Regions from separate parts of the Pseudoclavibacter sp. JAI123 genome, predicted to be linked through region 1. Evidence: predicted binding sites of a transcription regulator. Region 1 holds the regulator's gene; the other holds the start of a gene.
What was found. The regulator HspR, encoded in region 1, represses chaperone genes until heat shock. The targets are predictions, from matches to a motif close to AAGTTGAGTCNNNNNGACTCAACTT.
Positions count from the first base shown of each region.

Region 2: HDC34_RS02580 (ATP-dependent Clp protease ATP-binding subunit) is a predicted target of HspR. The motif match lies at 1,641-1,665, and genes of this name have one in related genera.

Region 1 covers NZ_JACCCM010000001.1:415,848-420,999, reverse strand. Annotated here, with positions in the region: gene HDC34_RS02050 (helix-turn-helix transcriptional regulator) at 1-242, shown strand, start outside; gene HDC34_RS02045 (SDR family NAD(P)-dependent oxidoreductase) at 623-1,393, shown strand; gene HDC34_RS02040 (hypothetical protein) at 1,673-2,203, opposite strand; gene HDC34_RS02035 (heat shock protein transcriptional repressor HspR) at 2,223-2,735, opposite strand; gene HDC34_RS02030 (DnaJ C-terminal domain-containing protein) at 2,744-3,754, opposite strand; gene HDC34_RS02025 (nucleotide exchange factor GrpE) at 3,869-4,579, opposite strand; gene dnaK (molecular chaperone DnaK) at 4,582-5,152, opposite strand, start outside.
Region 2 covers NZ_JACCCM010000001.1:526,853-532,004, forward strand. Annotated here, with positions in the region: gene HDC34_RS02570 (substrate-binding domain-containing protein) at 1-964, shown strand, start outside; gene HDC34_RS02575 (methylated-DNA--[protein]-cysteine S-methyltransferase) at 968-1,519, opposite strand; gene HDC34_RS02580 (ATP-dependent Clp protease ATP-binding subunit) at 1,708-3,879, shown strand; gene HDC34_RS02585 (hypothetical protein) at 3,980-4,504, shown strand; gene HDC34_RS02590 (isocitrate lyase/phosphoenolpyruvate mutase family protein) at 4,610-5,152, opposite strand, start outside.

The DNA of each region.
Region 1 (5,152 bases):
TCGCGGTAAGCCCGGAGTTCGCCGAGATCTGGGCCGACCACGAGATCAATGCGATGCACGAGCTCGAGAAGCGCGTGCAGCATCCCGAGACCGGGGTGATCACCGTGCAGTGCCAGTTCCTCGTCGACCCCACGCAGGGCCAGACCCTGCTGGTGCTCACGGCGACGCCCGGCACCAAGAGCTACGACAGGCTGCAGCTGCTCTCCGTGCTCGGCACCCAGCGCCTGACCGCGGACGCCTGACGCCGCGAGCACCCGGCCGCGCGAGCGCCGGGGCACCCGGCACGACAGCCAGCACGAGCGCGGCAGGACAGCGAACGCGGCGCGAGCGCAGCGCATCCACCACCGCGACCGCCCCGAGAAGTTGTGGCTTTGCGCTTCTGCGCCACGCCGCGATGGCATGCCGCCACAACTCTGCGCCGAGACGGACCCTCCCACGGCGCTCCCGTTTCCGAGCGTTCTTCGACTGCGCCCGCCTCCGAGCGTTCCGTTGTGTCGGTACACAGTGGATGCGCATGAGCGGCCCCTAGCCTGGTCGCGCCGCTGGCAGCCCAGACCCGGCGGCCGACGACTGTCGCGGGCGAGCGACGCCACGCGGACCAAGACGACAAAGGAGTTGCGATATGACAGATTTCAGCGGACGTTCAGTCCTCATCACCGGTGGAGCGGGCGGCATCGGCGCTGCGACCGCAGAGGAGTTCCTCAAGCTGGGGGCCCGCGTGGCTCTGGTCGATCTGTTCGCCAAGCCGCTCGAGGCCACGCGCGAGCGCCTCGCGGCACACGGGGACGTCATCACGATCACTGCGGACGTCACCAATGAGGCAGACGTCGAGCGCTACGTCGCCGAGACCGTCGGGGCGTTCGGCACCATCGACGTGTTCTTCAACAACGCCGGCATCGAGGGCGCCGTCGGCCCGCTCACGGAGGCGAGCGTCGACAACTACGAGAAGGTGTTCGCCGTCAACGTCCGCGGAGTCTTCCTCGGCATGAAGCACGTGCTCAAGGTCATGACCGAGCGCGGCAGCGGCAGCATCATCAACACCTCCTCGGAGGCAGGCCTCGACGGGTCGCCGGGCGTCTCCGCCTACGTCGCGTCGAAGCACGCCGTCGTCGGCTTCACGAAGTCGGCCGCGCTCGAGGTCGCGGCGACCGGGGTGCGGGTCAACAGCATCCACCCGTCCGGCGTGAACACGCAGATGGTGCGGCGCCTCGAGGAAGGATTCGGCGGCGGCGACACCGAGGCCGCGAAGGCAGGCTTCCAGGCGGCGATCCCGATGGGCCGCTACGCGGAGCCGCTCGATATCGCGCGCGTCGTCGTGTTCCTCGGCTCGGACGAGGCGTCGTTCGTGACCGGCGCGCAGTGGCGCGTCGACGGCGGCAACGGCGCCCGCTGACCGGAGCATCCTCCGCGCCGCGCGCGGGCGAAGGCAGACTCACGCAGTCAGAGTTGTGGCCCGGTGCTGCTCCCGAGAACGGGAACAGCACCGGGCCACAACTCTCTGGTGCTCGCGGCTCCCGCCCGCCCGCCCGCAGCATCCGCGACCCGCGACCCGCCACCACGCAGGCAAAGTTGTGGCCCGTTGTCACTCCCGCAGGCGGGCACGACAACGGGCCACAACTCTTCGCGCCGCAAGGACTCACCAGCTGGCCCCTGGCCGAACTCCCGCCGCCCCTCAGGCGAGACTCGTCAGCACGAACAGCGTCGCGCGCAGCGGCGAGAGCGCGATCGCGACGGCGAGGTCCTGGGGTGTGCACCCGCCCTTGAGCCGATGCGACGTGAACGACGCCCCGCTTGTCACGACCGGCGCCCCATTGCGGGAGACCTGAACGCTCGAGAGGCCGACGCCGCGCATCGTCCACTCGGTGCCGTCGACGCGAGCCCGCACCGTGCGCGAGCGGCGAGTGAGCTGAAGGTCGAATCGCCGAGCATGCGGCTGCGTCACCTCGCCGGCGATACCGCCGACGACGAGCTGCATCGGGAACCGGAATGCGCCCTCGGGTGCGACCCAGGCCGCCCCGCGGTGGTGCGTCTCGTCGGCGATGAGCTCGGCGGTCGGGAGCCCGTCGCCGGAGGCCGTCGCGCGCCAGGGGTCGGCCGCGTACACGAGCGTGGCCGTGCCGAAGGGGGTCGCAGCCCGCCACACCTCTTCCGGTGACCGGTGGGTGATCGGGAACCGCTGGGACCGGAATGCACGGATGCTCACGGCGCGTTCCTCGGCGTGCCTAGCCGTCCGCGGGCTTCTTCGCGGTGGGGCGACGCCTGCGCACGGGGCGTGGGCGCTCCTCGGCTTCGCGTTCCGCCTCGTGCACGCGAGCCGGCCGCCAGACGACGACCTCGGTGCGGCGTGCAGTGCGGCGCCCGTGCGCGAGTGGCACGACGTCGCCGCGCTCGCCAGCCGCGAAGACCCGGCCGCCCAGTCGTGTGAGACGCTCGTCGGCGAGCTCCACCTCGAGCGCCCGCACGCGCCGCCGCAGCCCGAGCACCTCACGCTGCAGCTCGAGCACGCGCGCGATGCCTTCGAGGCTCACGCCCTCGTTCGAGAGCACTGCGATCTCCCGCAGCTGCGCCACGTCGCGCAGCGAGTAGCGCCGCACGCGGCCCGCCGTACGCTGCGGCGTGACCAGACCCATCCGGTCGTATTGCCGCAGGGTCTGCGGGTGCATGTTCGCGAGCTCGGCGGCCATGGCGATCGCGAAGATCGGGGCGTCCTCGTCGAGGTCGGAGGGGAGTGCCATGAGCGCCCCTACCTGCCTTGGCGGGCGAGGCGGAGGAGATCCTCGCGCGGGCTCTCGTCACCGGATGCGGCGACGAAGTCAGCGAGGGCCTTCTCTTGCGCACTTGAGAGATGGTTCGGGACCGCGACCTCCAGGTGCACGAGCAGATCGCCCTTGCCCTTCTTCGTCTCGATGCCGCGGCCTTTGACGCGCAGCGTCTTGCCGTTCGGGGTGCCGGGCGCGACCTTCACGCGCACGGTGCCGCCGTCGACCGTGGGTACCTCGATGGTCGCGCCGAGCACTGCCTCCGCGAAGGAGACGGGCACGGTGACCTCGAGGTTGAGGCCCGAGCGGGTGAAGACGGGGTCCGGGCGCACCGTCACCGTGAGGATCAGGTCTCCCGCTTCGCCGCCGTTGGGGCTCTGGCCGCCCTTGCCGCGGAGTCGGATCTTCTGCCCGTCCTCGACGCCGGCCGGAACGCGCACCTTCACGACGCGTCCGTCCTGCCCCTGCAGCTCCACGGTGTCGCCCTTGATGGCGGTCATGAAACCGAGGGTCGTGGATGCGCTCTGGTCGCGGCCCTTCTGCGGTCCGGTCTGGAAACCGGCGGGGCGACCTGCGCCGCCGCCGAAGCTGCCGGCGCCGAATCCGCCGCCGCCTCCGCCGAACATGGAGCCGAGGAGGTCCTCGAAGTCCGCATTCGACGCGCCTCGGCGCGCACCGCCGCCGTTGAACATCCCGCCGAACACGTCTTCGAAGCCCGCGCCTCCGGGGCCGCCTGGGCCCTGCTGGAAGCGGGCGCCGGAGCCCATCGCGCGCATCTGGTCGTACTCTGCGCGGTGCTCTGGGTCGGAGATCACCGAGTAGGCCTCGGAGATCTCCTTGAACTTCGCCTCAGCAGCGGTGTCTCCCGGGTGCGAGTCAGGGTGGTACTGACGCGCGAGCTTCCGGTACTGCTTCTTGAGGTCTTTTTCGTCTACGTCCTTCGATACGCCGAGCACCGCGTAGAAGTCCTTGTCAAACCAATCCTGACTGGCCATATGGTCCTTCTGTTCCTAGGAATGAGCATGTCTTCTGGATGAACACGAGAGGGGGCCCGCGTCTGCGGTGCCCCCTGCCGTGTTCGATCGGTGCGGGTGCGCCGATCGCGGTGCTTACGAAGCGGGTACGAACACCGCTGCCTTCGCGACGCGGACCACGCGGTCGCCGACCGTGTAGCCGCGCTCGACAACATCGGCGATGGTGTCGGTGGTGACGCTCGGGTTCGGGAGCTGCGCGATCGCCTCGTACCGCTGCGGGTCGAAGGCCTCGCCGGCCTCGCCGTAGGCGGTGAGGCCGAGGCGCTCGACCGCCGTGCGCAGCTTGTTGGCGATGACGGCCATGGGCGTGTCCTCGACGAGGTCGCCGTGCTTCTGGGCACGGTCGAAGTCGTCGAGCACCGGGAGGAGGGAGCGGAGCACTTCAGCCTTGGTGGCGTCGTATGCTTCGCTCTTCTCACGGTCGGTGCGGCGGCGGTAGTTGGCGTACTCCGCCTGGACGCGCTGCAGGTCCTGGAGGCGCTCCTGGGCGAGATCGCTCTCGCCAGGCGTGCCCTCGGTTGGTGCGTCTTCCGCGCCTTCCCCGCTGAGGAGCTTCTCGAGGTCCTCAACGCTCAGACCTTCAGCCGCGGCTTCAGCAGCCTCGCCGGATGCCGGGTCGGCGTCGTCCGGGGTGGACTCCGCCGACTCGGCACCAGCAGCCTTGCCGAGGTCGCGAACTTCGCCAGTCTCCGGGTCGATCCGACGCTTGTCGTTGATGATCGGCTCGTTTGCTTCTCCCGAGTTCTCGGGACCGCGTGCTTCTGACTCGTTTCGCTCTTCAGCCATGACTACTTGTTGTCCTTGTCGTCCTCGTCATCCACGACCTCGGCGTCGACGATGTCATCGTCGGCCGCCTGGTCTCCGGCGGGTGCGTCAGCCGTGGGGGCTTCCGCTGCCTGCTCAGCCTGGGCTGCGGCGTAGATTGCCTCGCCGAGCTTCGTCTGGCTGGTGTTGAGCTTGTCGAGCGCCGACTTCACTGCTGCGTCGTCGTCGCCTGCGAGAGCCGTCTTGAGGGCGTCGACGTCGCCCTGGACCTCGTTCTTGACGTCGGCGGGGAGCTTGTCGTCGTTCTCGGTGAGCACCTTCTCGACCTGGTAGACCGTGGTCTCGGCGATGTTGCGCTGCTCAGCGCCTTCGCGACGCTTCTTGTCCTCTTCCGCGTGCTCTTCCGCCTCGCGGACCATGCGCTCGATGTCTTCCTTGCCGAGGCTGGAGCCGCCGGTGATCGTCATCGACTGCTCCTTGCCCGTGCCCTTGTCCTTTGCGGAGACGTGCACGATGCCGTTGGCGTCGATGTCGAACGTGACCTCGATCTGCGGCATGCCACGGGGGGCCGGTGCGATGCCGGTGAGCTCGAAG
Region 2 (5,152 bases), 110 kb from region 1:
CACGAACCTCTCCGACCGAGGTCTCCTCACCAGGGTTCACGGCGGCGCGACCCTGCGGAGTCGCCTCGACACGTCGGTGCCAACGGTCGCAGCACAGGCCACCCCGATCCGCTTCCGGGTCGGCATGGTCACCCCCTCGCTCAGCTACTACTGGCCGCAGGTCATCGTCGGGGCGCGGGCGGCGGCCACCGACCTCGGCGTGCAGCTGGTGCTCCGCGGCGCCAGCTACTCCGTCGATGATCAGCGTCGACAGATCTCGTCCCTCGTCGAATCCGGAGGCCTGCACGGGATCATCGCGGCGCCGGAGACCAGCGGCCCCGACGGTTGGGCGCTCCTGCACTGGCTGGAGTCTCTCCCGGTGCCCGTCGTGCTGGCGGAACGCCATGCCGCGTCTGTCGGCTCGCTCACGAGTCTCGAATGGGTCACCACGGACCACGTCTTCGGCGGTTCCCTCGCGGCCGAGCACCTTGCGGCGCTCGGACACCGCAGGGTCGGCATCCTGACGTCGGCGGGCTCCCCGACCTCAGCGCAGCTGCGGCAGGGGTGGACCGGCGCCGTCAAGGAGCTCGGCCTTGAGACGGCCGTCGACGTCGACGCGAATCTCGACGCCATGGACGGGCAGGCGAGGGAGGAGCTCATCGCCCGACTGCTCGACGACTGTCGCCGGGCCTCGGTGAGCGCCCTGCTCATCCACTCGGATCCTCAGGCGGTCCTCCTGCAGCAGTACGCCCGCGACCATGGCTGGTCGATTCCGCAAGACCTCGCGATCATCGCCTACGACGATGAGGTGGCGCAGAATGCCGAGCCGCCCATTACGGCGCTGCGTCCCCCGAAGCAGCACATCGGGCGCCTGGCTGTCGAGACGATGGTGTCTCGCCTCGACGAGGGGTCGAGCCGCCCGGTCCAGCGCACACGGGTCCTCCCCGTGCTGCACGCGCGCAGGTCGACCGCCGTCCCCTCCTGACCGTCAGCGGCCCATCCCCATCGCCCGCTCGTGGTCGATGAGCGCCTGCCGCACGGCGATGTCGGCGGCGTGCCCCGCGAGCTTCCCGCTCGCCCGCACGATGCGGTGGACGGGCACGAAGAGGCCGACGAGGCAGGCCCCGCAGGCGCTCGCGGCAGCCCTGGCGGCGCGGGGATGCCCCGCGATCGCGGCCACGTCGCCGTAGCTGGCGAGGGTGCCTGGCTCGACGAGCCTCGCCGCCCGCCACATGGCGCGGCGCAGCTCGGTGCCGTCCTGGTGGATGTCGATGGTCTCGAGCAGCGCGGGGTCGCCGTCGTCGTAGGCGCGGACGGCGGCGAGCGCAGGGTCGGTGTCGCCGAGCGCCCGCACGTCGAGGAGTTCCGACTGGCGGCCGAACACCGAGTAGGCGAGCGAGCTGGGGCTGCCGAAGCCGGCCGCGCGCACCGTGTCCGAGTCGCCCGCCTTCACGATGGAGAACTGCTCGCCCAGCAGCTCGACGCTGCCGACGCGGAGCGAAAAGGAGGGGGCGGTTCTCTCGTCGTGGGTATCGGCCATGGCAAGAACTCTGCCACGTTCGGAGAAGTCCTGATCAGGCTAGGAAGAGGGCGGCATGCGCGACGCTGGGAGTTGACTGAGGGAGGTCGCCGATGGTGGCACTGGCGCGCTCCAGACTCTAAACTTGAGTCATCACGACTCAACTCTTATTTGTCTGAGTCGAAAGCACACGTTCAACAAGGAGCCCCATGGCAAACATGCAAGGCGCTCAGGCACCAGACGAAGAGGCCAAGAGCGCACTCGAACAATACGGAATCAACCTCACCGACATCGCCCGCTCGGGCAAGCTCGACCCGGTCATCGGGCGTGACTCCGAGATCCGCCGCGTCAGCCAGGTGCTGACCCGCCGCACGAAGAACAACCCCGTGCTGATCGGCGAGCCCGGCGTCGGGAAGACCTCGGTCGTCGAAGGCCTCGCCCAGCGCATCGTCGCCGGCGACGTCGCCGAGTCGCTCAAGGACAAGGAGCTCGTGAGCCTCGACATGTCGGCGCTCATCGCGGGGGCCAAGTACCGCGGCGACTTCGAAGAGCGGCTCAAGGCGGTGCTCAAGGAGATCACCGAGTCCGACGGCCGCATCATCACCTTCATCGACGAGCTGCACACCCTCATGGGCGCTGGCGGCGGCGAGTCGAGCATCTCGGCCGCCAACATGCTCAAGCCCATGCTCGCCCGCGGCGAGCTGCGCCTCATCGGCGCGACGACGCTCGACGAGTACCGCCAGTTCATCGAGTCGGATGCGGCGCTCGAGCGACGCTTCCAGCAGGTGTTCGTGGGCGAGCCCAGCGTCGAAGACTCGATCGCCATCCTCCGCGGCCTGAAGGAGCGGTACGAGGCGCACCACAAGGTCTCGATCGCCGACCAGGCGCTCGTCGCCGCTGCCGCCCTCTCGAATCGCTACATCACCGGCCGCAAGCTGCCGGACAAGGCGATCGACCTGATCGACGAGGCCGCGTCCCGCCTCCGCATGGAGATCGACTCCTCGCCGGTCGAGGTCGACACGCTCCAGCGGCAGGTCGACCGGCTTCGCCTCGAGGAGCTGGCGCTCAAGAAGGAGCACGACGACGCGTCCAAGCAGCGTCTCGCCGCGCTCCGTGCCGACCTCGACGCCAAGAATGCGCGCCTGGGGGAGCTGAAGGAGCGCTGGAACGTCGAGCGCGCATCCCTCAACCGCATCGGCGAGCTGCGCGAGCAGCTCGACAACATCCGCATGCGCGCCGACCGTGCGCAGCGCGAGGGCAACCTCGAGCTCGCCTCTCGTCTCCTCTACGGTGAGCTGCCTGGCATTCAGAAGCAGCTGCATGAGGCCGAGGCCACGGAAGATGGCGGGCCCAAGCTCGTCAACGACCACGTCACGGCCGAGGACATCGCCGGGGTCGTGGCCGCGTGGACGGGCATCCCCGTCGGGCGCCTGCTGCAGGGCGAGATGGAGAAGCTCCTGCACCTGGAGGGTGAGCTCGGCAAGCGACTCGTCGGCCAGGAGAAGGCCGCCGCGACGGTGGCGGATGCGATCCGCCGCACTCGCGCGGGCATCGCAGACCCCGACCGTCCCACCGGCTCGTTCCTGTTCCTCGGCCCGACCGGTGTCGGCAAGACGGAGCTGGCGCGTGCGCTCGCCGAGCTCCTCTTCGACGACGAGAAGGCCATGATCCGCATCGACATGTCGGAGTACGGCGAGAAGCATTCCGTCGCCCGACTCGTCGGCGCCCCTCCCGGGTACGTCGGCTACGAGCAGGGCGGGCAGCTCACGGAGGCCGTGCGGCGCAGGCCGTACTCGGTGGTGCTGTTCGACGAGGTCGAGAAGGCGCATCCGGAGGTCTTCGACATCCTCCTGCAGGTGCTCGACGACGGGCGGCTCACCGACGGGCAGGGCCGCACGGTCGACTTCCGCAACGTCATCCTCATCCTCACCTCCAACCTGGGCTCGCAGTTCCTGATCGACCCGCTGCTCTCCCAGGAGGAGCGCGAGGACCGCGTCATGGCGGCTGTCCGGCAGTCGTTCAAGCCGGAGTTCGTGAACCGCCTCGACGACATCGTCGTGTTCAGCGCGCTCTCGCAGGACGAGCTGGCGCAGATCGTGGCGCTCTACATCGACCGCCTGCAGCGCAGGCTGGGCGAGCGGAGGCTCACGATCAAAGTCGACGACGATGCGCGGGCCTGGCTCGCCGAGCGCGGCTACGACCCCATCTACGGGGCCCGGCCGCTGCGGCGCCTCATGCAGCGCGAGATCGACGACCGCCTCGCGCGGGCGCTTCTCGCGGGAACCGTGCGCGACGGCGACACCGTCTCGGTGGTCGTGGCGAGCGACGGCGACTCGCTCAACGTGCAGTCGACGACGCCGCATTCGGCCGCAGTGGAGTAGGCGGCTGGCGGCGGGGGAGCGTGGTGCCGGAGATCTCTGGTGGGTAACTCGGGCGCGTCGCGCGCGCCGTGCATCCACTACCCCGCTTATCTTGAGCGGCATGGAGCACCTGCGCTGGATACTGCCACTCATCGCCGCACCCGTCGTGGCTGTGCTCGGCATCGTCGGCGTCGTCGCGCTGTCGCTGCGGAGGTTGACCTCCGTCCCGATCGCCAGCGACGACGTCATGGTGCTCTTCGGCCGGGACGCGTACCAGTTCTTCCTCGGCACGCTGGTGCCGCTGGTGCTGCTGGTCTCCATCGTCGGGCTCATCGTCTACGCCGTCTACGCCGTCGGGACGACGTTCGGGTGGATCGCGCTCCGTGAGACCCCGCTCTTCAAGGCGTGGATGCTGCCGCTGCTGTTCTCACCGGCCATCGCGGTCGTCGCGTTCTTCGTCGTCGCGTTCATGCCGTTCGTCGCGGGTCCGAGCGAGGCGCTCGTGCCGGTCGTCAGCGCACTCGGCGCGTTCATGGTGTGCCTCGCCGTCGCGGGTGCGCTGTGGTTCCGTGCGACGCTCGGCGCCCGGGCGGGCAAGCGCGCGGCGGCGGCCCCGGTGACCGGCGAGGTCGGCGTCACCGCCTGAACGCAGCGTCACCGCCTGAACGCAGAGAGCGGCCTTGTGGTCGTCAGAACTCAGTTCTGACGACCACAAGGCCGCTCTGTGCTGGCCCCGAAAGGGGCGTCGCGACTAGTTGAGCGCGGGCGTGTCCTCCGGGATGACGCCCGTGCCGTACAGGTCGGTGGCGAGGTCGCGAAGCGCGCGCAGTGCGACGCGCTGCGTGAGCGGGCCGTAGGAGACGCGGGCGACGCCGAGCTCCTGGAACTCTGCCGCCGTCAGCGCGCCGGGGAGTCCGATGACGGACAGCTTGCCGACGCCGAGGCCCTCGACGAGCGGCTCGACCGTCTCACGGTTGACGGCGCCCGGCACGAAGACGAGGGATGCGCCAGCGTCGATGAACGCGCGACCGCGGGCGATCGCGTCGTCGATGCTCTCGGAGATGGGGCGCTCGCCGCCGCGCACGATGGCGTCGGTGCGCGCGTTCAGCTGGAAGTTGACGCCCTCGCCCTCGGCTGCGCGGATGATGGCGGCGACGCGGGCGACCGACTCGTCGAACGGACGCAGGCGGTCCTCGACGTTGGCGCCCACGATGCCGAGCCCGATGGCGCGGCGGATGGTCTCGGCCGGGTCCTCGAAGCCGTCGTCGAGGTCGGCCGTGACGGGCAGGTCGAC